DNA from 4 places in the Paenibacillus sp. P46E genome. Region 1 is predicted to be linked to each of the others. Evidence: predicted binding sites of a transcription regulator. Region 1 holds the regulator's gene; each other region holds the start of a gene.
The links. The regulator Rex, encoded in region 1, represses fermentation and respiration genes when NADH is low (regulators of the CRP and FNR family bind a similar motif). The targets are predictions, from matches to a motif close to TTGTGAAATATTTCACAA.

Region 1 (3,389 bases):
AGTATATCGAATTTTCGTCCCATACGGACTTCTGTGCTTTGGTTACCTCCGTCAATCCTGCCTTCGCTTCAGCAACCTCTCTGGCTGCACTGCGCTCGTTCCACTGGTCTTTCATCACGTAAGCATAGAACTGGCTTAGTCCGATCAGAAGGAGCAGAACCAGGAGTATCCCCAGCAGAAGCCATTTTCTTCTTTTCTTCAAAGTGCAGCTCCCTTTCCTCTGGATGCTTCATAGATCCTGTTCTTTTACCGTTTCAGCAGACCTTCAAAGGTTTCCTGCGCCTTGCGGCGGATTCGTTCCTCATCTAAAGTCAGGCACTGTCCATTCTTCACAACCTGCTTACCGTCCACCCATACATGCTCGACATCCTTCGCACTCGCTGAATACACGGCATGGGAGAGCAGGTCCGTATGCGGCAGGAAGTGCGGCTGGTCGATATCCAGGGCAATGAAATCAGCCTTCATTCCCGGAGCTAAACGTCCGGTATTCTCGAGGAAAATCGACTGTGCACCGTATTCGGTCGCCATCAGCAATGCTTCCGGTGCCGGTACTGCCGTTGGATCACCGCTCACACCTTTGTGGATCAGAGCAGCCAGTCGCATCTCCTCGAACATATCCAGATTATTATTGCTTGCCGCACCGTCAGTGCCCAGCGATACCTTGACTCCCGCACGCAACAGCTCCGGCACCCGTGCTACACCGCTTGCGAGCTTCAAGTTACTGCCCGGATTATGGGATACTCCTACGTTGTAACGCGCTAGAATCTCTATTTCTTCATCATTCAAATGAACCCCGTGAGCCACGAGAGCCGGGCGTGTGAACATCCCCAGCTTCTCCAGATGCGCTACCGGACGCAGACCGTAATCTGCGGCATTCTGCTCGACCTCCCGCCGGGTTTCGGACATGTGTGTATGCATTGGCAGGTTCAGGTCATGGGCAGCCTGTACAAATTTCACGAAAAATTCAGGAGGACAAGTGTAAGGGGCGTGCGGGGAAATCATCGTTGTGATTCTTCCATCCGCCTTTCCATGCCAGTTCCGCGCAAAGGCTATCGCCTCCACCAGCTTATGGTTCTGTACAACCTCCGGACAGAGGCCGATAACCCCGCGCATAAGCACGGCACGCATTCCCGATTGCTCAGAAACCTCAGCAACCCTGTCCATATGGTCATACATATCGAGGAAGGTGGTTGTACCACCCTTCAGCATTTCCAGCACAGACAAAGAGGTTCCCCAGTAGACATCGTCACTGGTGAATTTCTCTTCCATGGGCCACATCTTCTCCTGCAGCCAGTTCTGAAGGACCATGTCATCCCCATATCCGCGGAGCAGAGACATGGCCGTGTGGCCATGCGTGTTGACCAGACCCGGCATGAACAGCAGACGGCTGCCGTCAACGGTCTGTGTCCCTTCTTCAATGACAGGCTTGTCTTCTCCTATGTATGTGATGAGATCATTCTCTATAGTCATATAGCCGCTTAGAACCGGATTCACCGTACCCGGCACCAGAAATCGTCCATTTACAATGACAGTCTTATTGATGTTCATCTTCTACTTCGTCCTTTCCATCATGCAAATAATAGGCCAGACTCTGCAAATCGGTAGTAAAATCAGCAGCGTGAATCCGGATGTTAGACGGTGTCTTCAAGATTACAGGTGCAAAATTAAGGATCGCCTCAATGCCTGAATCCACCAGAATATCTGCAACATTCTGTGCTTCACTATCCGGTACAGTGATAATACCGATGCGGATACCCTGCTCGCGGATCGTGCTTCCCAGCTCTTCCATGGGCTGGACAACGAGTGAGTTGATTTTCTGCCCGACCTTAGGAGCATAGGAATCAAAAACAGCAGTGATTTTCATCGTGTCCTTCAAGTATGCATTGTAATTAGAGAGCGCATGGCCGAGATTACCAGCACCCACTAATGCCACGTTGATCTGCTGGTCAAGCTTCAGGATATGACGGATTTTCTCAATCAGGTATGACACATCATAGCCAATACCTTTTCTGCCGAAATCCCCGAAATAGGCCAAATCTTTGCGGATTTGCGCCGGATTCAGATCCAGTTTTTGTCCCAGTTCCTGGGAAGATACGGTGGAGATTTCACGCTTCAGAAGATCATTCAGGAAGCGCAGGTACACTGGAAGTCTGCGTACCACGGCCTCCGATATTTTATCCGATTTCATATTTTCTCCTCCTAAAAGTTTTGTGAGCAATGCATCATAGTATTACTTCGTACAAAACTCACTTCGTAAGCATATGCCAAGTTTTGTAAGCATAAGTACAATCCGTTCCCTGGCGTCTCAGCTTAAACCGGACACCAGAAGAACGGAGTTTCGTTATTCATTGGCTAGATTTGATATGATTGCAGGTTAAGATATGCTGCCGTCTTCGAGCCATTCTGCAATGCGCGGAACCATCTGATCCGTCAGCATATGCTCCATTTTGGGTCCAGGCAGCGAGTAGAGGAAATACTTTCCATAATAAGATTCGATCACCCTGGTATCATATACTATAACAATACCCCGGTCCTGGGCAGTACGCACCAGCCGGCCGAAACCCTGTTTGAAGCGGATAACCGCCTGGGGAACCGACAGCTTCATAAACGGGTTCTTTTTCTGAGCCTGAAGCAGCTCGGCCTTAGCTTCCGCAAGCGGATGGTTCGGCGGCTGAAAAGGCAGTCTGACAATGGCCAGACAGGTCAAAGCCTCACCCGGAATATCCACACCTTCCCAGAAGCTGCTTGTTCCGAGCAATACAGAGGCGGAGCTGTCCTGAAAACGCCGGATCAGCTTGCTCCGGCTGCCGCCTTCCACTCCCTGTCCCAGTACAGTTATATCCTCAGAGACGAGCGCCTCCTTCAGAGGATCAAAGACCTGGCGCAGCATTTTATAGGATGTGAAGAGCACCAGCATCCGGCCCCGTGTTGCTACAGCGGCCTCCGCCAATGAATGTACCAGCTTATCGACAAAACGGGCATCACCCACACTGCCTTTGACACTGGGGAAATCACGCGGTATCACCAGAAGTGCCTGTTCACGGTACTTAAACGGAGATGGGAGCAGCGCTGTCATCAGCCTTCCCTGTTCAGCGGACTCGCCCAGTCCCAGATTGTCAATCATAAATTGAAAGGACTTATCTACGGACAAAGTAGCTGAGGTAAGGATAATGCTTTTCTTTTTATCAAAAAAGAGTTCCTTGAGCTGGGCACTGACATCGACCGGAACGGCATACAGCTGCAGCGATTTCCCTTTATAGTTGCCGCTGCCTTCCATCCAGTAGACGATATTCTCGTCATTCAGATTCATGAAAAAGCGCACTTGTTCACGGATGGAGGCCAAGTCCTTAAATAACCCGCCGATATCCGTCACCAGACTATCCGAAGAT
Region 2 (3,389 bases), on a different contig from region 1:
CTTCAGCGGAACCATCAATGTCCCGTTCTGAAGAAACGTATCCGCCTTGACAACCGTTCCATCCTGGAGCCTAGCTCCCCCATTATCCCCCAGCAGCCTGAGCGTGCGTCCCCCGCCGTCGACCTGAATACCATCTGGAAGACCGGTGAGGGTCCACTTCAGTTCTGCCGCCAAAGCGCGGAGAGGAACATAATAGGTATCATTTTGGGATACGGCTGTGATACCGCTTAAGGTATCCCCTACCCCCAGCTTCAGAGATTTGTTCACTCCCGTTGCACTTGCTGTTGTTTGAATGATACCGAAGCACAGGAATAATGACATGAATAAGAGCATTACTTTTTTAATAGCCACCGACACAATCTCCAATCTATGTATATTTATCTATTACTTTAGCATACATAGATATAACGTAATTTGAGAGATTGTAACCGTGAGCATAAAAAGTTGTAACTGTTCTGCTGTGATAAATGACATAATGTCATTATTTTCAGAAAGAACTCAAACTTCGTCGCATGCTGTCAGAGTAAGCAAATCCCAATGAATCCGGGCCTTTTAAGGCTTAAATATTTGTGACGAAAATAGTAACATTTGTGAAATTATGAACAAAATTTGAACATTCTTAAAATAACCTTAAGGCGCACCGTTACTGTGATCTTTATCATACGTTAAGGATGTTGTAACAAATTGATCACAAATATTTAACTTAATGGACATTTTTAAGGACGATTATAGCTTTTATTACAAAATATGTATTTTGCATTATGGGTAAGTAGTTCTTACTATAGATACAGGTTAATGTTTGCCCGCTAACGATCGGTGCATGAAAAGAACTATTAAAGGAAGGAGTTCATATGAAAAAAAAGGGACCGTTATACGCTTTGTTTCTCAGCCTCATTCTCCTCCTGCCGGGATGCAGTTCTCTCGCTGTTCTGAACCCGAAGGGGCCGTCTGCACGAACTTTATCTGACACCATCATCCTTTCAATTCTCGTGATGCTCGGTGTTCTGGCTGTTGTCTACATCTTATATATCTTCGTGCTGGTGAAATACCGGGCCAAGAAAAGCAATGAAGGATACATTCCGGAGCACGAGGAGGGCAACAAGGTACTCGAAGCGATCTGGATTATTATCCCGATTATTATCGTAGCCTTCCTGTCCGTTGTGACAGTCAAAACGACTAGCGCTGTCGAGAAGCAGGCTGAAGACTACAAAGACCAGACTCCTCTCGTCATCTATGCTTCTTCTTCCAACTGGAAATGGCATTTCAGCTATCCGGAGGAAGGTATTGAAACCGTCAATTATGTCAATATGCCGGTGCACCGGGCAGTAGAGTTCAGAATGTACTCTTTCGGTACTATCACGAGCCTATGGATCCCACAGCTTGCCGGACAAAAGTATGCGATGAGCGACATGCTTACCACGCTTCATCTTTCCGCAGATACTGAAGGCTCATATATTGGCAAGAATGCCAACTTCAGCGGTAAAGGCTTCGCCCACATGGAATTCGAAGCGCTTGTCATGAGCAGCAAGGATTATGACAAGTGGGTGAAAGAGGTCAAAGAAACGGCTCCTAAGCTTACAGAGGAGGAATTCAAGGGCCTGCTCGCCACCGATTTCCTTGGACGTAAAACGTATTCTTCCACCCATCTGGAATTCAGCCCTCCTCCGGGAGACCACAGCGAGCATATGAGCGGTGAAGGCAAGGAGATGGATATGGATAACGGAAATATGGATCATCAGGACAATAAGGATATCCATCCTTCACCGGAGCCTTCGAGCCAGACCGAGTTCGACAGTAAACCGAATCCGGAAGTCGAACAGCCGCTGCCAAGCTCACCGGTAGATGAACAGACGCAAAACAGCAATTCTTAATGTACCGCTCGATGAAAGAACCTGAAAGGAGCCACCCTAATGGATTTAGACAAATTTAAGGTTCACGGCGAACCCTTGATATACGGAGCCATGATCAGTATCGCACTTGCTACTATCGGGATTCTCGTCGGGCTTACCTATTTCAAAAAATGGGGCTACCTCTGGCGCGAATGGCTGACCACGGTCGACCATAAGAAAATCGGCGTCATGTATATCCTGGCCGCGCTGCTCATGCTGTTCCGCGGAGGCGTGGACGCGATGATGATGCGTCTGCAAACCGCAGCGCCGGAAATGAAGTTCCTCGACGCACAGCACTATAATGAGGTCTTTACCACCCACGGTCTGATTATGATCCTCTTCATGGCCATGCCGTTCATTATCGGTCTGATGAATGTTATCGTACCGCTGCAAATCGGCGCACGCGACGTAGCTTTCCCGCGTCTGAACGCCGTCAGCTTCTGGCTTTTCTTTATGGGGGCCATGCTGCTTAACATTTCCTTCGTCATCGGCGGATCGCCGGATGCCGGATGGTCGGCCTACTTCCCGCTGGCAAGTCTGGAGTTTAGTCCGACGGTCGGCAACAACTACTACTCCCTGGCGCTGCAGATTTCCGGTATCGGGACTCTGATCACAGGCGTCAACTTTATCGTAACCATTCTTAAAATGCGCGCACCGGGCATGAAGCTGATGAAGATGCCGATGTTCACCTGGTCCGTATTGATCACCAACGTGATTATCGTCTTCGCCTTCCCGGTTCTGACCGTGGCTCTGGCGCTGATGATGTTCGACCGCCTGTTCGGCTCCCAATTCTTCACTATGGCCAACGGCGGGATGGATATGCTCTGGGCGAACCTGTTCTGGGTTTGGGGACATCCTGAGGTATATATCGTTATTCTGCCGGCCTTTGGTATTTATAGCGAAATTATCGCCACCTTCTCCAAAAAGAACCTGTACGGCTATACCTCCATGGTATTCAGTATGCTGATCATCTCCCTCTTGTCCTTCCTGGTATGGGCTCACCATTTCTATACCATGGGTCAAGGCGTTATGGTCAACAGCTTCTTCTCCATCACCACGATGGCAATAGCTGTACCTACCGGGGTTAAAATATTCAACTGGCTGTTTACACTGCGAAAAGGCCGTATTACCTTCACGACACCGATGCTGTACACGCTGGCCTTTATCCCGATCTTCACCATCGGCGGGGTAACGGGTGTCATGCTGGCAATGGCCAGTGCCGACTACCAGTATCACAACACCATGTTCCTGGTTGCGCATTTCCATTACGTGCTGATTCCGGGTGCTGTCTTCGCCGTTATTGCCGGGTTCCACTACTGGTTCCCGAAAGTATTCGGCTTCCGTCTGAACGAACGGCTGGGTAAGCATTCCTTCTGGTGGATTGTGATTTCCTTCAACGTTACTTTCTTCCCGCTGTTCTTCCTCGGTCTGATGGGGATGACCCGCCGGATGTACACCTATTCTAAGGAAACCGGCTTTGGCCCGCTCAATATGCTGTCC
Region 3 (3,389 bases), on a different contig from region 1:
CAAGCAAGCCATCGAGCGGACCAAGGATGTCTATACTGCCGTCACCGAATGCGGATTTACGGATCTGACCCATCTCAACAGGCATTTCAAAAGTATGTTCGGCATTACGGCCTATGAATATAGGTCACAGCTGAATTGAGAGATCGGCAGTCATGCGAAACAAAGATTAACGGTTCTGGACTACTGGAGCTCAGGCAACAATTTGATTTCTTCCTTGCCTCCGTTCCATTCCACTTGCATTTTCACCACAGAATCCTGATCAGCAATGGAACCGTTCCCTCCTGAAGATCCCAGATTATATATAAAGGAAGGCGAAGTTGCATCAGACAGGGTTCCACTTCCTTTATGGCCGCCTTCTGTGCTGTATTCATATTTCATTTCACCCGATGGCCCCGGCTTTTTGCCGATATATTTCAAGAACAATCTTGTGATATGGTTGTCACTGTCCTTCTTCAGTTGATAGACGTAATAAGTGGACACCCAGTTATCAGTGTGTCCTTTATATGAATAGATGAAATTAAGATCCTTGGCAGTCTCAATATCCTTAATATCCTGCTTATCAATCCCGTCATATATGTTGTGCTTTCCACTACACCCACTAATCCATACTATGGTGCTTAACAGCAACAGAACGAAAATCCGCTTCATATTCATCACCTCGACTAATAGTCACCCATCTATTTTCCATTATACAGCTATTCACAGGAAATCCGTGCTTTAAATCCCTGTTGTATACAAAAAAGCCTGTAGATTCCGAACCCGGAATGGGTCAGCTCTACAGGCTTTTCAATAAGATTTTATAATAGCTATGATTCAGAAGCTCAATTATTTCACGGCTGTTTCGCCGGTAACTTTACCTTCAAGAACAGCACTTGTTTTCAGATCATCGCTTTTAAAGTACAGGTTGCCGTCAATTGTTGCTGTTTTATCCAAAGTAAATCCCTTGGCTTCTACATATACGTCACCTTTGATCGTTCCGCCCTGCACTTTGAAGTTTTCACTTTGTACAGTGACCTTAGGAGCAGTCAGCGTGTAGCTGGCAGTGATCTTGTGGTCTGCATCCTGTGCGTACAGAGCCAGTTTACGGTAGATAGCATTTTCTGCTTTGCCTTTATCATGGAATTCACCGGCAACAACCACATCAGTGTCAACAGTCAGGTCATTCAGAATCGCTACAATCCAGTTACCATCTGCACTAACGGCTTTGGTAAAGGCATCTGCTTGGTTCACGATGGATGCTGTGCTTTGTGCATCTGTAGTAGTTGCCGCTGCACTTGCAGCCGGTGATGCGCTAGCCGCTTCTTTCGCATTATTATTATTATTTCCGCAACCCGACAACAACGCTGCCGCCACACCTGCAACCAATAATCCTTTTACTAGCTTCACAATAATTCCCCCTGTTTTTGGTATATTCATATTATATATTAAAATTTTAATAAAAACAACGTGATTAATTTCACGAAATTGTGTCTATCACTTTTTATCTTTATAAAATTAAGGCATTGGACGAATAGACGCTAGCAGGTTAAGCCATTTCATCCAGCCTTACACATCTCAGATTCCTGGTCTTCAGCTGCAGCAATACTTCCTCCAAAGCCTGCAGCATATAATGCGGGGCATTGCCATCTGCCCCCAGTGTATCCCCGCTGTCATGCAGTAAAATAATGGACCCGTCCTTCATCCGGTCTAACAGCGTGGAGCGCAGGGAGGTCTGACATCTCTCGCGGCTCCAATCATGTCCCATTATCGACCACAGCACAATCCGGTACTGCCTGAGCCGCAAGAAATCAAACACATTGATGAGTCCCCAGGGCGGACGGTAATGATTGGGCCTGGTTCCGATAATAGACTCCACAATATCTGCAGTCCGCTCCAGGTGCCCTTGCCGGATGGTGCCTGGGAGCATCAGCCAATTGGACGTATGAACATAGTTGTGAATACCAATCTGATGGCCTTCCCGGTCCATTCTTCGGATCAGCTCGGGGTATTGTTCCGCTTGAGCACCAAGAACGAAAAAGGTGGCTTTCACTTGATGCAGCTTCAGAAGATCCAGTAGCCTAGGCGTATACTCCGGATGCGGCCCGTCATCAAATGTAAAGGCCACCTGTTTGGGAGTCGTCCCTTGGCGCAATACACCATATCCAGTCAGCCTTGTGATCAGACTTGGTGCTAACATGTACAAAAAAAAGATAGTGACCATTCCAATTGCTAGATAAATGAGCATCGCTTCCTCCTTCATCCGTTATGTATATTAGCCTGGCAGCTTCTCTCCGGGGGAAAAACGGTTTTTCAGTGAGGAACGTGAATGGATCAGCAGCATCGGGACCAGCTTTTCCGTTCGTTGACTGATTCTGTTCATTCCTTCAGGATGTAGTGCAGAAAGAAGCAGACGTAAATAAACGGTAGTCATCCGTCTGAAAATCCCTGGCTGCAGAGCCTGTTGCTCAAACCCCAGACCATGTGTTAGTCCCCGGTGAAGCAGCGTAATCCCTAGCAAAGCCTTGACCTGTTTGAACTCTGATTGTGACTCGAAGGCTTCATGGATCTGACGCATGGATTGACGCAGTAGCCTTGCTGTACGCAGCGCAGCCCGGTCAGAGCCTTGAGACTTGATCAGCTTCAGGATACTACCATTATCAAGGTGCAGCTCTCCTACCCATTCCCCATCATGAATAACCGTCGAATCCTCGCATATGATAGCCTGCCCTCTGTGTTTTTTGAGCATCACGCTGCAAATGCCAAAGTGAGAGGTCCCCGCTCCGCGAAAATGTGAACCCAGTGCAAACACTTTTTCCCATGCCATCCAGAGCGTTTGCACGATTGATTTGCCTAGTTTAAGTTCCAACCCATTCACCCTTCCTCTAACAACTATTTTAAATTGGTACGTCTCTTAATCGTTCTTCAATGTTTGACGCTGTGTGACGGGAATTCACTGCATAACAAAAACCCCCGCTTGATCAAATGATCAAAGTGGGGTTTAGCAAAGGTCAATAACTTAGCTACGGCTCCAGCTTACGGTTAAAAGCCGTCATCAGCGGGCCATCGCGGACCAGGCGGGTTAAGATCAGTGCCACTTGTTCAGGAGGCAATATTCTTCCTGTTTCAAACCAGTGCCGGATCACTCCAAAATGTGCTGAGCTGAAATAAGCGACAATATATTCGTCAGGGACGGAGAGCGCATCCGGACTCACGCCCTGCCGGGGGAGTTTTTCATACATGCGGCTGTGAATGAGGTCTTTTAATCTTTTGCCAAATGACGTTCCTTCCTGGGTGAAAAAAATTGCAAAAAAACGGTGCTGCTCATTCATAAACCGGATAAACTCCACAATCGACGGATAAGGTTCTTCTACATACCCGCTGGTGAGCAGTTGTTCCGGTTCACTTCGGGC
Region 4 (3,389 bases), on a different contig from region 1:
AATGGTATTATTGTTGAGCAAAATCTTCTTGTAGGTCCGCTTCCATTCATCTTTGGCTGAGATGACCGTGTGCTCTGCGGTTTCTGTGAACTCACCGGCAGAGAAGACATCTACTCCAGAGATTTTTAGCTTGGTGGCTACAACCGAACCTTCATAAGGCTGAGTTGGCACGTTGCACAAATGTTTCGCAAGCACCATTCCTTGCTCGAACAACGGTGCAACCAGACCATAACAAGTTCCTCTGTGTTCTGTACATTCACCTACGGAATATACATCCGGCATCGAGGTTTGCAGATAGTCATCGACAACAATCCCGCGATTTACCGTAATGCCGCTTTCTCTGGCGAGTTGTGTATTCGGCTTAATTCCCACAGCCATGACTACAAAATCCGCGGCCAGCTCCGTTCCGTCACTGAAGCGAAGTCCGTTCACACGTTCATACCCGGTCAGCTCAACGGTCTGCTTGCCCATAGCAAACTTCACGCCCTGGCGGGCCAGTTCTGCCTGAAGCATGGAGGAAGCTGTATGATCCAGCTGGCGCTCCATCAGATCTTCCAGCAGATGCACAACCGTAACGTCCATGCCGAGATTCACAAGTCCTTTGGCCGCTTCCAGTCCCAGGAGTCCGCCCCCGATAACTGCTGCCGTGCGGTACTGCTTGGCTGCTGCAAGCATGGCATCACAATCTGCGATATCACGGAAGCCAACTACCCCTTCCTTGTCGCTTCCCGGTATTGGCAGAATGAACGAGTTCGAGCCTGTAGCAATGATCGCTTTGTCATAGGCAACAGACAGTCCATTATCTGTGATGATCTGCCGAGATGCTTCATCAATACGGATAACTGTAGTTCCTGTATGCAAAGTAATATGATGATCCGCATACCACTGGCGGTCATTGAGGATAATGTCTTCGATTGTTTTACTGCCTTCCAGAACGTAGGACAGCATAATGCGATTGTAATTGGGATGCGGCTCACTTCCGAACACAGTAATATCATAAGCGCCGCCAAGCTTCAAAATCTGCTCAATTGTGCCTACTCCTGCCATTCCGTTACCTATGAGTACTAGCTTTTCTCTCTCCACTGTCACTGTCATGACCCTCCTTCATGCATCTGAACTTCATCACAACATGATTTGATAAAGAAATTATACTGTTAAAATTTAAAGCGGATTTGTGATTGCAGTCACACCAATTGTGAAGCATTTCACATAATTTTAATCACGCTTCCTTAACTCTTTTGGGACACAAAAAAACGCCATATTCCTTGACGTAAGCCTAAGGAATGTGGCGAAATAGTACTTCATTTAGAGCAACACAAGCACAACCTCCAGAGTATCCTGTGGTCTAAGCTTCATATCGATCCCGGTGTCCAGCAGTTGCTTGCCATTTACCTTCAGCATCCATGCCTCATTACTGAGTGGCTTGTAATCCATAATACTGATTATCGTCTTATTATCCTCGGAGAGCTGCACCATTCCACTGGTCTTCAATACACCCCGTACGGACAGGTCCTCGGTATACGGCAGCACGTAAGAATGCGTCATTTGCGGCTGCTCACTACCCCCGTTAACAGTGAAAATGACCGGCTGCAACTCTGCCCCGCTTGCTGCTGGGACAGCTTCAGCAACGAGGGTATCCCCGCGGTCAACGCGGCTGTTCCAATCCGTTATTTTTTTGCCGTTCAATTGAATCTCCCAAATCCACTCGGGACTCAAAGATACTTTGTTGACTGCCAGAATCTTGTTCCCGTCATCCGCAAACGTGGCTACGCCACTGTTCTTGAGCAGCTCGATGAGCGTCAACCCATCTGTATAGGCTTCACTTAGCTGCCTGCCCGCGCTTCCAGCCAGCTCGCTGTCACCGACCCGAACCGAAAAGCCTGGTCCGGCATTTCCAGTCCCGGCATCGTTCCCATCTGTTGGAGTGCCAAGAACCGATGAGCAGCCGCTCAAGGTTGCAATTATCATTATTCCCAGTAAAATACGCCACACCCACTTCGCGGACATTCCCGGCACCGCCTTCTCCCGCCTGACTCCAGCTTTCCGCTGCTGTTCAGACATGTCTTGATTATGTACATTGTCTTTTTTAAGAATAACGTAAACGGGTGCCGTTCTCAAATACTCCTTATTCCAGCACAAAAAAAGTCCCCGAAGGGACTTATGAAATGTTAATTTTCTATTGGTAGCGCAGGAAAAGAATGTTGTTCTCCAGATGGACATGCTCAAAGGTCATGCCCTCCAGCTCTTCAAGACGGGCATAGGTCAGACGGTAAGTGGTGCAAGCATGCTCCGGTGGGGTGAAATCCCCTGTAACTCTCCGCAGCTCGCGTAAAATATCTCCTGCCCCGTCATGCTCCTCCTCCAGCGTACTTAGCAGTCCGCGCAGCTCAGCCAACCCTTCAGCGGTTGGATTTTTATCATAGGCCAGCATTTTGGGGAATTCACTTTCTTCTTCCTTGGCCGTGTGCTCCAGCAATTCCTCACGAAGCGTATGGAACAAGCGGTACACCTCAGCCAAGTGCGGAGAATCCTCTCCATGGACGCGGAAGACCTTTGTTACATTCTGGGCGATGAGCGGCAGCTCCTCGCGCAAATAGTTGTGATGCTTGTTGATAATGTAATCAACCAGCTCTTCTGACGATGCTTCGTTCCAGGCCGTATCTTCTTCCAGCACCGGATGGTCGGCATACAGCTTGTTCAGATCCTGAAGTACTGCCTCTGTATCAAGCCCTTTTTCGGCTACCGCCTCTGCCAAAGGCTTCGCGCCTCCGCAGCAAAAGTCAATCCGCTGTGCCTTGAAGTAATCTGCTGCTTTGGGGAATTGAAGGACGATATCTCTTACCATTGCTTCACCGGTGAATTGAGCGGATGTATCCGTCATTGTATTGTTCAATTGTTTGGCCGTCATGCTGGGCCCTCCCTTGGGTTGTTGTTGGTCTAGGTTTCTTTTACCTCTATACCTTAACGCCAGCGTGGAAGACGGTTTGTGATTGTACGCACTAAATATAAAAAATTTTAATGAACTTGTGGGTGGTGGGATAGTTTCACTTCCAATAATTCGATTCTTTCTACTATATATAGTTGTTGGTTATCTATTAGATTTTGGGACGGAGAAACCATAGCCTTACAACGAACTGAAGAGCTCTTGCAGGGCTAAACAGTTTCGTTCCGCAGTTGTGCAAGTAATACCTATAGAAAGCAAGTAAAGCATCAACCATAAACTTTATCCCAACCGAAAAAACACCTCTTAGCGAGGTGTTTCTCATTACAATATCCCACAATTCATAATATCTATTCCACCGTAGCCCGCATATACGTACGCTTGCCCTGTGCATCCTTCAGGTATGGGCCAAGCCCGGCAAAGCGCGAATGGTCCACGTAAACTCCGG

Region 2: a site for Rex is predicted at 589-606, ahead of qoxA (cytochrome aa3 quinol oxidase subunit II). Genes of this name have one in related genera too.
Region 3: a site for Rex is predicted at 1,445-1,462, ahead of A3849_RS25455 (polymer-forming cytoskeletal protein). Genes of this name have one in related genera too.
Region 4: a site for Rex is predicted at 1,194-1,211, ahead of nirB (nitrite reductase large subunit NirB). Genes of this name have one in related genera too.

Annotation. Positions count from the first base shown of each region.
Region 1 is NZ_LVYZ01000110.1:118,136-121,524, forward strand. Features, by position in the region: gene A3849_RS31555 (cell wall elongation regulator TseB-like domain-containing protein) at 1-202, opposite strand, end outside; gene A3849_RS31560 (amidohydrolase) at 247-1,548, opposite strand; gene A3849_RS31565 (redox-sensing transcriptional repressor Rex) at 1,535-2,188, opposite strand; gene dinG (ATP-dependent DNA helicase DinG) at 2,375-3,389, opposite strand, start outside.
Region 2 is NZ_LVYZ01000030.1:4,179-7,567, forward strand. Features, by position in the region: gene A3849_RS07850 (polysaccharide deacetylase family protein) at 1-351, opposite strand, end outside; gene qoxA (cytochrome aa3 quinol oxidase subunit II) at 852-1,871, shown strand; gene qoxB (cytochrome aa3 quinol oxidase subunit I) at 1,911-3,389, shown strand, end outside.
Region 3 is NZ_LVYZ01000067.1:7,479-10,867, forward strand. Features, by position in the region: gene A3849_RS25445 (AraC family transcriptional regulator) at 1-139, shown strand, start outside; gene A3849_RS25450 (hypothetical protein) at 181-648, opposite strand; gene A3849_RS25455 (polymer-forming cytoskeletal protein) at 826-1,386, opposite strand; gene A3849_RS25460 (polysaccharide deacetylase family protein) at 1,526-2,224, opposite strand; gene A3849_RS25465 (YkoP family protein) at 2,252-2,845, opposite strand; gene A3849_RS25470 (TetR/AcrR family transcriptional regulator) at 3,000-3,389, opposite strand, start outside.
Region 4 is NZ_LVYZ01000028.1:108,373-111,761, reverse strand. Features, by position in the region: gene nirB (nitrite reductase large subunit NirB) at 1-1,095, opposite strand, end outside; gene A3849_RS07025 (hypothetical protein) at 1,306-2,007, opposite strand; gene ric (iron-sulfur cluster repair di-iron protein) at 2,177-2,908, opposite strand; gene A3849_RS07015 (hypothetical protein) at 3,292-3,389, opposite strand, start outside.